DNA from 2 places in the Enterobacter roggenkampii genome. Region 2 is predicted to be linked to the other one. Evidence: predicted binding sites of a transcription regulator. Region 2 holds the regulator's gene; the other holds the start of a gene.
What was found. The regulator PurR, encoded in region 2, represses purine synthesis genes. The targets are predictions, from matches to a motif close to CANGCAAACGTTTGCNTG.

Region 1: the regulator PurR is predicted to act here: its motif matches at 2,540-2,557, upstream of tusA (sulfurtransferase TusA).

Annotation. Positions count from the first base shown of each region.
Region 1 is NZ_CP017184.1:4,390,798-4,395,216, reverse strand. It holds gene BFV67_RS20665 (MFS transporter) at 1-1,149, shown strand, start outside; gene BFV67_RS20660 (DcrB family lipoprotein) at 1,154-1,711, opposite strand; gene BFV67_RS20655 (7-cyano-7-deazaguanine/7-aminomethyl-7-deazaguanine transporter) at 1,784-2,449, opposite strand; gene tusA (sulfurtransferase TusA) at 2,617-2,859, shown strand; gene BFV67_RS20645 (hypothetical protein) at 2,904-3,164, shown strand; gene yhgN (NAAT family transporter YhgN) at 3,301-3,894, opposite strand; gene asd (aspartate-semialdehyde dehydrogenase) at 4,072-4,419, shown strand, end outside.
Region 2 is NZ_CP017184.1:1,925,257-1,929,675, forward strand. It holds gene punC (purine nucleoside transporter PunC) at 1-1,147, opposite strand, end outside; gene punR (DNA-binding transcriptional activator PunR) at 1,262-2,173, shown strand; gene purR (HTH-type transcriptional repressor PurR) at 2,191-3,216, opposite strand; gene cydH (cytochrome bd-I oxidase subunit CydH) at 3,514-3,603, shown strand; gene BFV67_RS09040 (MFS transporter) at 3,766-4,419, shown strand, end outside.

The DNA of each region.
Region 1 (4,419 bases), 2.3 Mb from region 2:
ATTTTTAACTTTGCCAGCTATCTCACCATCGGCCTGCCGCTGGCGGTTCTGCCGGGCTATGTCCATGACGTGATGGGCTTCAGTGCCTTCTGGGCGGGGCTGGTGATTAGCCTGCAGTATTTCGCCACGCTCCTGAGCCGCCCGCATGCCGGGCGATACGCGGACACGTTCGGTCCAAAAAGCATCGTGGTGGTGGGATTGTGCGGCTGCTTCCTCAGTGGCCTGAGCTACCTGCTGGCTGCCTCAGCCAGCCACTGGCCGCTGGTCAGCCTGGCGCTGCTCTGCCTGGGCCGCGTCATCCTCGGCATTGGGCAAAGCCTGGCGGGAACCGGCTCGACGCTCTGGGGCGTGGGGGTTGTCGGGACGCCACACATTGGTCGGGTGATCTCCTGGAACGGGATTGTCACCTACGGCGCGATGGCGCTCGGTGCGCCGCTCGGCGTGGCCTGCTATGCGTTTGGCGGGCTGTATGGACTGTCGCTCACCATTATGGCGGTCGCGCTTGTGGCGATTCTGTTTGCGCTGCCGCGCCCGAAAGTGAAGGCCAGCAAGGGCAAGCCGCTGCCGTTCCGGGCGGTGCTCGGGCGGGTCTGGCCATACGGGATGGCGCTGGCGCTGGCGACCACCGGCTTCGGGGTCATCGCCACCTTCATTACCCTGTTCTATGACGCCAAAGGCTGGGACGGCGCGGCCTTTGCGTTAACCCTGTTTAGCTGTGCGTTTGTTGGGGCGCGCCTGCTTTTCCCTAACGGCATCAACCGTCTGGGCGGGCTGAACGTGGCGACGATCTGCTTTGCGGTAGAGATTGTCGGGCTGCTGTTGACCGGCGTAGCCAGCGCGCCCTGGATGGCGAAAATGGGCGTATTTCTCGCGGGAGCCGGTTTTTCACTGGTCTTCCCGGCGCTGGGCGTGGTCGCGGTGAAAGCGGTGCCGCAGCAGAACCAGGGGGCGGCGCTGGCGACCTATACGGTGTTTATGGATATGTCGTTGGGCATTACCGGGCCGCTGGCAGGGCTGGTAATGGCCTGGGCGGGGGTACCGGTGATCTATCTTGCCGCGGCGGGTCTGGTCATGATGGCATTGCTGCTGACGTGGCGGCTAAAAAAATGGCCCCCGGTGCAGGCACCGGAGGCCACGTCATCATCGTGAAACGTTACTGGATTACGATGGTGTTAATGATGTTTTCAGCAGCCGTCTGCGCTTTCTGCTGATCTTCCGCTGGCAGGGTGATCTGCAGGGTCAGGAGTTTGTTATCGACCTTGCCCAGCACGACAGAGGAGTACGCGGTCTGGCCCTTCGCAGAGATGATGCTGTCCAGCTGCTGCAGCTTATGGCCTTTCAGCTCGATGGATTTATTGGTCACGACCTGCAGCTGCGGGTCGCGGCCGCGCTGCTGATCTTCCAGACGTTTGGACAGGACCGCCAGATCTTCGCTGGTGTCGTCGCCCACAATCACAATGACCGCTTTCTGCCCGGTTGCGTCGGAGTAAACGTGCATGTTATTCGCCTGAGTGCCCAGCTTGCCGCTCTGGTCAGTCATATCGGCTGGCAGAGAGAAGCTGAGTTTGCCATCCATCAGATTCACCGGCTGGCCGGTCGCATTGCTTTCTGCGGATGCGCCCTGAGCAGGCGTTTTCGTGTCGCTGTTATCACAGGCTGCAAGACCCACAACCAGCAGGCCAATCCCGACATATTTAACCAGATTGCGCATTGACTTCTTCCTTTCGATAAACGGCCATAACGGCTCATTCGCTCATCTTATCACAACTGATCAAGCGAACCCTTAACCAGCCTGCAATGCCGTGATTTCAGATTTATCTGCCAGCCTTTTCAGCAGCATATTCAGCAGCACGCCGTACATGGGCAGGAAGAATACAATGCTGATGAGCACCTTGAAGCAGTAGTCCACCAGCGCGATTTCCATCCAGTGTTCGGCCATGAACGCATCCGGGCTACGCCAGAAGGCGATGAAGAAGAAGGCCAGCGTATCGCTCACGTTACCGAACAGCGTGGAGGCGGTGGGTGCCATCCACCAGCGATGATTCTGACGCAGGCGATTAAACACGTGCACGTCCAGAATCTGCCCCAGCGCGTAGGCCATAAAGCTTGCTGCGGCGATACGGGCGACAAACAGGTTAAAGTGGGTTAACGCCTCAAAGCCCTGCCAGCTTCCCATATAAAACAGGGACGAAACCCCGTACGAGATGAACAGCGCCGGGAGCATGACCGCAAAAATAATGCGGCGAGCCAGCGGTGCGCCAAAAATACGCACGGTCAGATCGGTGGCGAGGAAAATAAACGGAAAGCTGAATGCGCCCCAGGTGGTATGAAAACCAAAGATGGAGATAGGGAGCTGCACCAGATAGTTGCTGGAGGTGATCACCAGCAAATGGAAAAGCGAAAGCCAGAACAACGCTTTTACGCGCTGTGATTCAGAAAACTGCGTCATATTGTGACCTTTTTATACGTTGGGGTGAGGGAACCCAATAAAAACCGCAGCATGATACTGCTTTGGCGGGACATTGCAATGGTTAGTTTTTACGCAATCGTTAACCTGGTTTGCATTGACCGCAACGGGGCGTAAACTACAGCCGTTTTTACCTGACCGAGAAGATCATGACCGACCTGTTTTCCAGCCCAGACCACACTCTTGATGCCCAGGGCCTTCGCTGCCCGGAACCGGTAATGATGGTACGTAAAACCGTGCGCAACATGCAGACCGGTGAAACGCTGCTGATCGTTGCCGACGACCCTGCCACCACGCGCGACATTCCCGGTTTTTGTACCTTTATGGAGCATGAACTGGTGGCGCAGCAGACGGAAACGCTGCCGTACCGGTATTTGATTCGTAAGGGGTAGCCCTGACTTATTTGGGGGGAGGTTGAGGGTATCAGGCCGCACCCATGCTTGAACCTGTTCCTGAATATTTAAAAGCGAGTTTAACGGTAGATGACCTGCCTCTGGACGTCCCTGCCTTCGAACCGGAAGTTGATCAGTTGGGAAGCTATTGCCCGCTATTAACGCAGTTGCTGTTGGCTCGTTCACTTTCAGAGAGTGATGAAAGAGTGGCTGGAGATTTGTTGCAAGGCTTAGTTGAGCTGTATAGCGGTATGTTGAAAGCACCGCGCTGGTTGCGTACAAATGAAGGCATCTTGCCACTGTGAAAAAAGTCGGGTGGCGCTAACGCTTACCCGACCTACGGGACTAGAGCCGTTGTAGGCCGGGTAAGGCGAAGCCGCCACCCGGCAAGAATACGGCCTCTGCGGCCTGATGCCCTCTCCCACAGGGAGAGGGAGAACGTCATCCCTTCATCCACGCCCTGATCCCATCCAGGAACATCTGCGTTGCCATCATGACCAGAATCAGCCCCATCAGGCGCTCCAGCGCGTTTACCCCTTTTTCGCCCAGCAGGCGCAGGAACAGGGACGACTGCAGCAGGATGATAAACGTCCCGCCCCAGGCAATCAGCAGGGCAATGACCAGATGGCTCATCTGATTCGGATACTGGTGCGACAGCAGCATCAGCGTCGCCAGAATGGTCGGCCCCGCGACGAGCGGGATCGCCAGCGGCACAATAAACGGCTCTTCACCCGCAGGCAGGCCGCTGCTGCTGCCTTCCGCGCTCGGGAAAATCATCTTAATCGCAATCAGGAACAGAATAATCCCGCCGGAAATCGACACGGTTTCAGCGCGCAGGTTCAGGAAGGCGAGGATTTTTTCACCCGCAAACAGGAAGATAAACATCACCAGCAGGGCGATGAGCAGCTCGCGGATCATGATCGCCCGGCGGCGCTTCGGCTCGGTGTGCTTCAGCACCGACATGAAGATCGGCAGGTTACCCAGGGGATCCATTATCAGGATCAATAAAACCGCGGCGGAAATGATTTCACTCATGTAAATTATCCCTGAATTTCTCTAAGGTTATTATGATAATTAGCTGTATTTCTGATTGCCGGGCAATCATCGATTAATTTCGCTTGCGACTTTGGCAGCATTTTGTAAGGTGAAGCATATCCCAGTTCAATACTGGCTTGCACAATCAGCACACACCCTCAGCAGGAAAAAAATGCTATGAAAAACGTTGGTTTTATCGGCTGGCGCGGTATGGTCGGCTCTGTACTCATGCAACGCATGGTTGAAGAGCGCGATTTCGACGCTATCCGCCCGGTCTTCTTCTCCACTTCTCAGCTCGGCCAGGCTGCTCCGTCCTTTGGTGGTACCACAGGCACGTTGCAGGATGCTTACGATCTGGAAGCGCTGAAGGCACTCGACATTATTGTGACCTGCCAGGGCGGCGATTATACCAACGAAATCTATCCAAAGCTGCGTGAAAGCGGCTGGCAGGGCTACTGGATTGACGCGGCCTCGTCGCTGCGCATGAAAGACGATGCCATTATCATTCTCGACCCGGTTAACCAG
Region 2 (4,419 bases):
ACGCCTGCATGCGGAAACCCAATACCGCCAGCGCTACGGTGAACAGCATCACGCTGGTGGTGGTCAACAGCGGCGTGGCAATCAGCGCGGAGACCACCAGACTTGCGAGGAAGCACAGACCCAGCTGCAGGGTATTTTGCAGCGCGGCGGCGCGGCCTGTCGCCTGCGGGAACGGACGTAACGCCTGTGCCACCACGATCGGGTAGATCGCTCCGTTCGCCACGGCCATCACGCAGAAGGGGATCAAAATTTCAGCCAGGCCCGCGCCCGGAATAAACCCGACGGCCCAGGTACCGATGACGCTCAGCGCATAGAGCACCAGCAGCCAAGGCAGCATCTGCTGACCTTCCCATTTTTGCAGCGCCGCGCGGCAGCCGTACCCGCCCACCAGGAACGCGATGGTCTGCGGAACATAGCTCAGCCCGATGGCCGCCGGGCTGTAGCCCATATCGTGCAGAATAAACGGCGAGCCGGTGAGCCACGCGAAGAAGCTGGCCGAACAGGCGGCATAAATCAGGACATTCCCGCGATACGCTTTGGCGCTCAGCAGGGAGGTGAAGGTAATCGGCGTCGCGTCGGCATGCGCCTCTTTTTTATGCGCGGGCTTAAGGGCAAACACCGGCAGCATCAGCACCAGCGTGATGGCAAACAGCGTGGCAAAAATGGCCTGCCAGTCAAAGTGCGCGAGGATCCAGCTGCCCAGCAGCGGAGCCAGGGCAGGGGAAAGACCCACCAGCGGCATAATGGTGGCGAAAATACGGTTTGTGCGGTTAGCCGGATAGTAGTCGGTCACCAGCGCCTGCCAGGTCACCGCCGCAGCACAGACGCCCACGGCCTGAACGAAGCGCAGCACCAGCAGCCAGGTAGCATCGCGCACCCACAGCATCCCCAGGCAGCCCACGGCAAAAATGGCCAGACCCAGCAGCAGCACCGGTTTACGGCCGAAGCGATCTGAGAGCGGTCCCCAGAGCAGCTGTGCGAAAGCAAAACCGGCAAGGAACAGGCTCAGGCTGGCGCTGATGGCCGCCGCAGGGGTTTGCAGGTCTTCCTGCATTGCGGCAAACGCGGGCAGGTACATGTCGGTGGCCAAAAAGCCCAGCACGCTTAAGCCGCCGAGCCAGACTAAAAATCCTTTCCTGGGTTGCATTCTTTTATTCTCCTGAGGAGGCAGGTATACGTTGGCGCAGAGTGTAGGGAGTGCAAAGCGGCTTGTGAAACGCTAATATTTGGCGGGTGCATTCAAATTTTTTGCAGGCAGAAAATGTGGTCAGATTATTCTCTTGAAGTGGTCGATGCTGTTGCGCGTAACGGCAGCTTTAGCGGTGCAGCGCAGGAGTTGCACCGCGTCCCTTCGGCCATCAGCTACACGGTGCGTCAGCTTGAGGAGTGGCTGGCGGTTCCGCTGTTTGAACGGCGGCATCGCGACGTGGAATTAACGCCCGCCGGTGCATGGTTTTTGAAAGAAGGGCGTTCTGTTATCAAAAAAATGCAGATCACCCGCGAACAGTGTCAGCAGATCGCCAACGGCTGGCGGGGGCATCTCGCCATCGCGGTAGATAACATCGTGAAGCCGGAACGCACCCGACAAATGATCGTGGATTTCTATCGTCATTTCTCTGACGTCGAGCTACGGGTCTCGCAGGAGGTGTTCAACGGCGTCTGGGATGCGCTGGCGGACGGCAGGGCGGAGATGGCGATTGGCGCGACGCAGGCGATCCCGGTCGGGGGACGTTACGCCTTTCGCGACATGGGGATGCTGAGCTGGAAATGCGTGGTGGCCAGCGATCATCCTCTGGCAGCGATGGAAGGTCCGCTGAGCGACGATACGCTGCGCAACTGGCCGTCTCTGGTGCTGGAGGATACGTCGCGTTCATTGCCCAAGCGTATCACCTGGCTTCTGGATAACCAGCGGCGGGTGGTGGCTCCTGACTGGGAATCATCGGCGACGTGCCTCAGCGCCGGGCTGTGCGTCGCGATGGTGCCCGCTCATTTTGCGCGTCCGCGCATCGATACCGGAGAATGGGTTGAACTGACGCTGGAGAATCCGTTCCCGGACGCGGCCTGCTGCCTGACCTGGCAACAAAATGATGTCTCGCCCGCCATGGCCTGGCTGCTGGATTATCTGGGAGACAGCGAAACCCTAAACCGGGAATGGTTACGGGAGCCAGCGTAGCTGGCCCCGTAAAGGGATTAACGACGGTAGTCGCGGAACGGACCGTCCGCAACGGAACGGCGTTCAATCAGGCGCGGGTGAACTTCAATGGACTGCGACTCTTCGCGCTTGTTGACGATCCTGTCCAACAGCATATTGAAGGCCGTTTCGCCCAGCGAATCTTTTGGCTGGTGAATGGTTGTCAGCGCCGGGGTGAAGAAGCGCGCGTTACGCACGTTGTCATACCCGATCACGGAAATATCCTGCGGTACGCGCAGACCCAGCTCATCGGCGGCGCAGAGTGCGCCCATGGCCATGATGTCACCGCCGCAGAAAACGGCGGTCGGGCGGTGCTGCTGGGAAACGATCTGCTGCATCGCGCGGTAGCCTGATTCCGGCTCAAAGTCGCCCTGCACGATCCAGTTTTCCGGCACGGTGATGAGCGCTTCTTCCATCGCTTTCATAAAACCGGCCAGACGGCCCGCGCCGGTGTTACGCTCCAGAGGACCGGGGATCACGCCAATCTCGCGGTGACCGCGTTCGATCAGGTAACGACCCGCCATGTAACCGCCTTCGAAGGCGTTGTCGATGACGGAGTCGGTGAAGTCCGCGCGCGCTTCACCCCAGTCCATGACCACCATGGGGATATGGCGATACTCTTCCAGCATCGACAGCACGGATTCCGGGTACTCGGAACACATGACCAGCAGGCCATCGACGCGCTTTTGCGCCATCATCGACAGGTAGGCGCGCTGTTTTTCTATGCTGTTCCACGCGTTGCCCAGAATCAGGGTATAGCCTTTCTGGAAGCAGTTCTTCTCTACCGCTTCAATGATCTCGGCAAAATAGGCCGCTTCACTGCTGGTCGCCAGCAATCCAATGGATTTGGTGTGATTAACCTTGAGGCTGCGCGCAACCGCACTTGGCGAATAGTGCAGCTCTTTGATCGCTGCCCAGACGGCGTTGCGCGTCTCTTCCGCCACGAAGCGGGTTTTGTTAATTACATGTGATACGGTTGTAGTGGAAACGTTTGCGCGTTTTGCTACGTCTTTAATTGTTGCCATTAAATGTCACTCCAGACCATATCCTAAACTCCTGAAAAACTTGAAGGTAAACGTTTGCCTTCTCTCACCCTTATCACGCAATCTTGAATTGCGGCACGCCGGGAAAACGACACGGGACGTCAGGAGGGGGTCAATGGCCGGTACGCTAATAAATTTAGCGTGGAATTTTGTCCTATCTTGATGAAAAGGGGAAGAGGTAAAGTGTTTATCAGCCTAAATCCAGGAAGATTTTTGACGTAAATTATGCAAAAATGAGCAGGCTCACTTTTCGTGGGGGGATTAAAAGGAGAAAAATTGATGAGTTCCGATCTGAAGTTTTCGCTGTTCACCACCGTGGTTGTGCTGGCTCTGATTGTCGCGGCGGGTCTGACGGCCGCGCTGCACTGATTTACGCGGAGGGAGAGCCTTCTCCCTCCCGCTCCCCCGATTGTTACTCCTAAGGCAAAAATCTTTTGCCATTTTGTTAACTTCTCATTTTTTGTGATTGATGTCATGCTTTCCGCTTCTTTGTTCTGTGTCACCACATGACACGGCATCCGGAGTTGACGCATGAAAATCAATTTTCCCCTGCTGGCCCTGGCGATTGGCGCTTTTGGGATTGGCACCACTGAATTTTCCCCGATGGGGTTACTGCCCGTTATCGCCCGCGGCGTGGACGTCTCGATCCCTGCGGCCGGCATGTTAATCAGCGCCTACGCCATTGGCGTGATGGTGGGGGCGCCGCTGATGACGCTTCTTCTTTCACACCGCGCGCGCCGCAATGCGCTGATTTTCCTGATGGCGATTTTCACCCTCGGCAACGTGCTTTCGGCCATTTCGCCGGACTACACCACGTTGATGCTTTCGCGTATTCTGACCAGCCTTAACCACGGCGCGTTCTTTGGGCTGGGGTCGGTTGTGGCGGCAAGCGTGGTGCCGAAACACAAGCAGGCCAGCGCCGTAGCCACCATGTTTATGGGCCTGACCATCGCTAACATCGGCGGCGTTCCTGCGGCAACCTGGCTGGGCGAGGTCATTGGCTGGCGGATGTCCTTCCTGGCGACGGCCGGACTGGGCGTGGTCGCGATGGTGGCCTTGTTCTTCTCCCTGCCAAAGGGCAGCGCCGGAGAACGTCCGGAAGTGCGTAAGGAGCTGGCGGTGCTGATGCGCCCGCAGGTGCTCTCCGCGCTGCTGACCACCGTGCTGGGGGCAGGGGCGATGTTT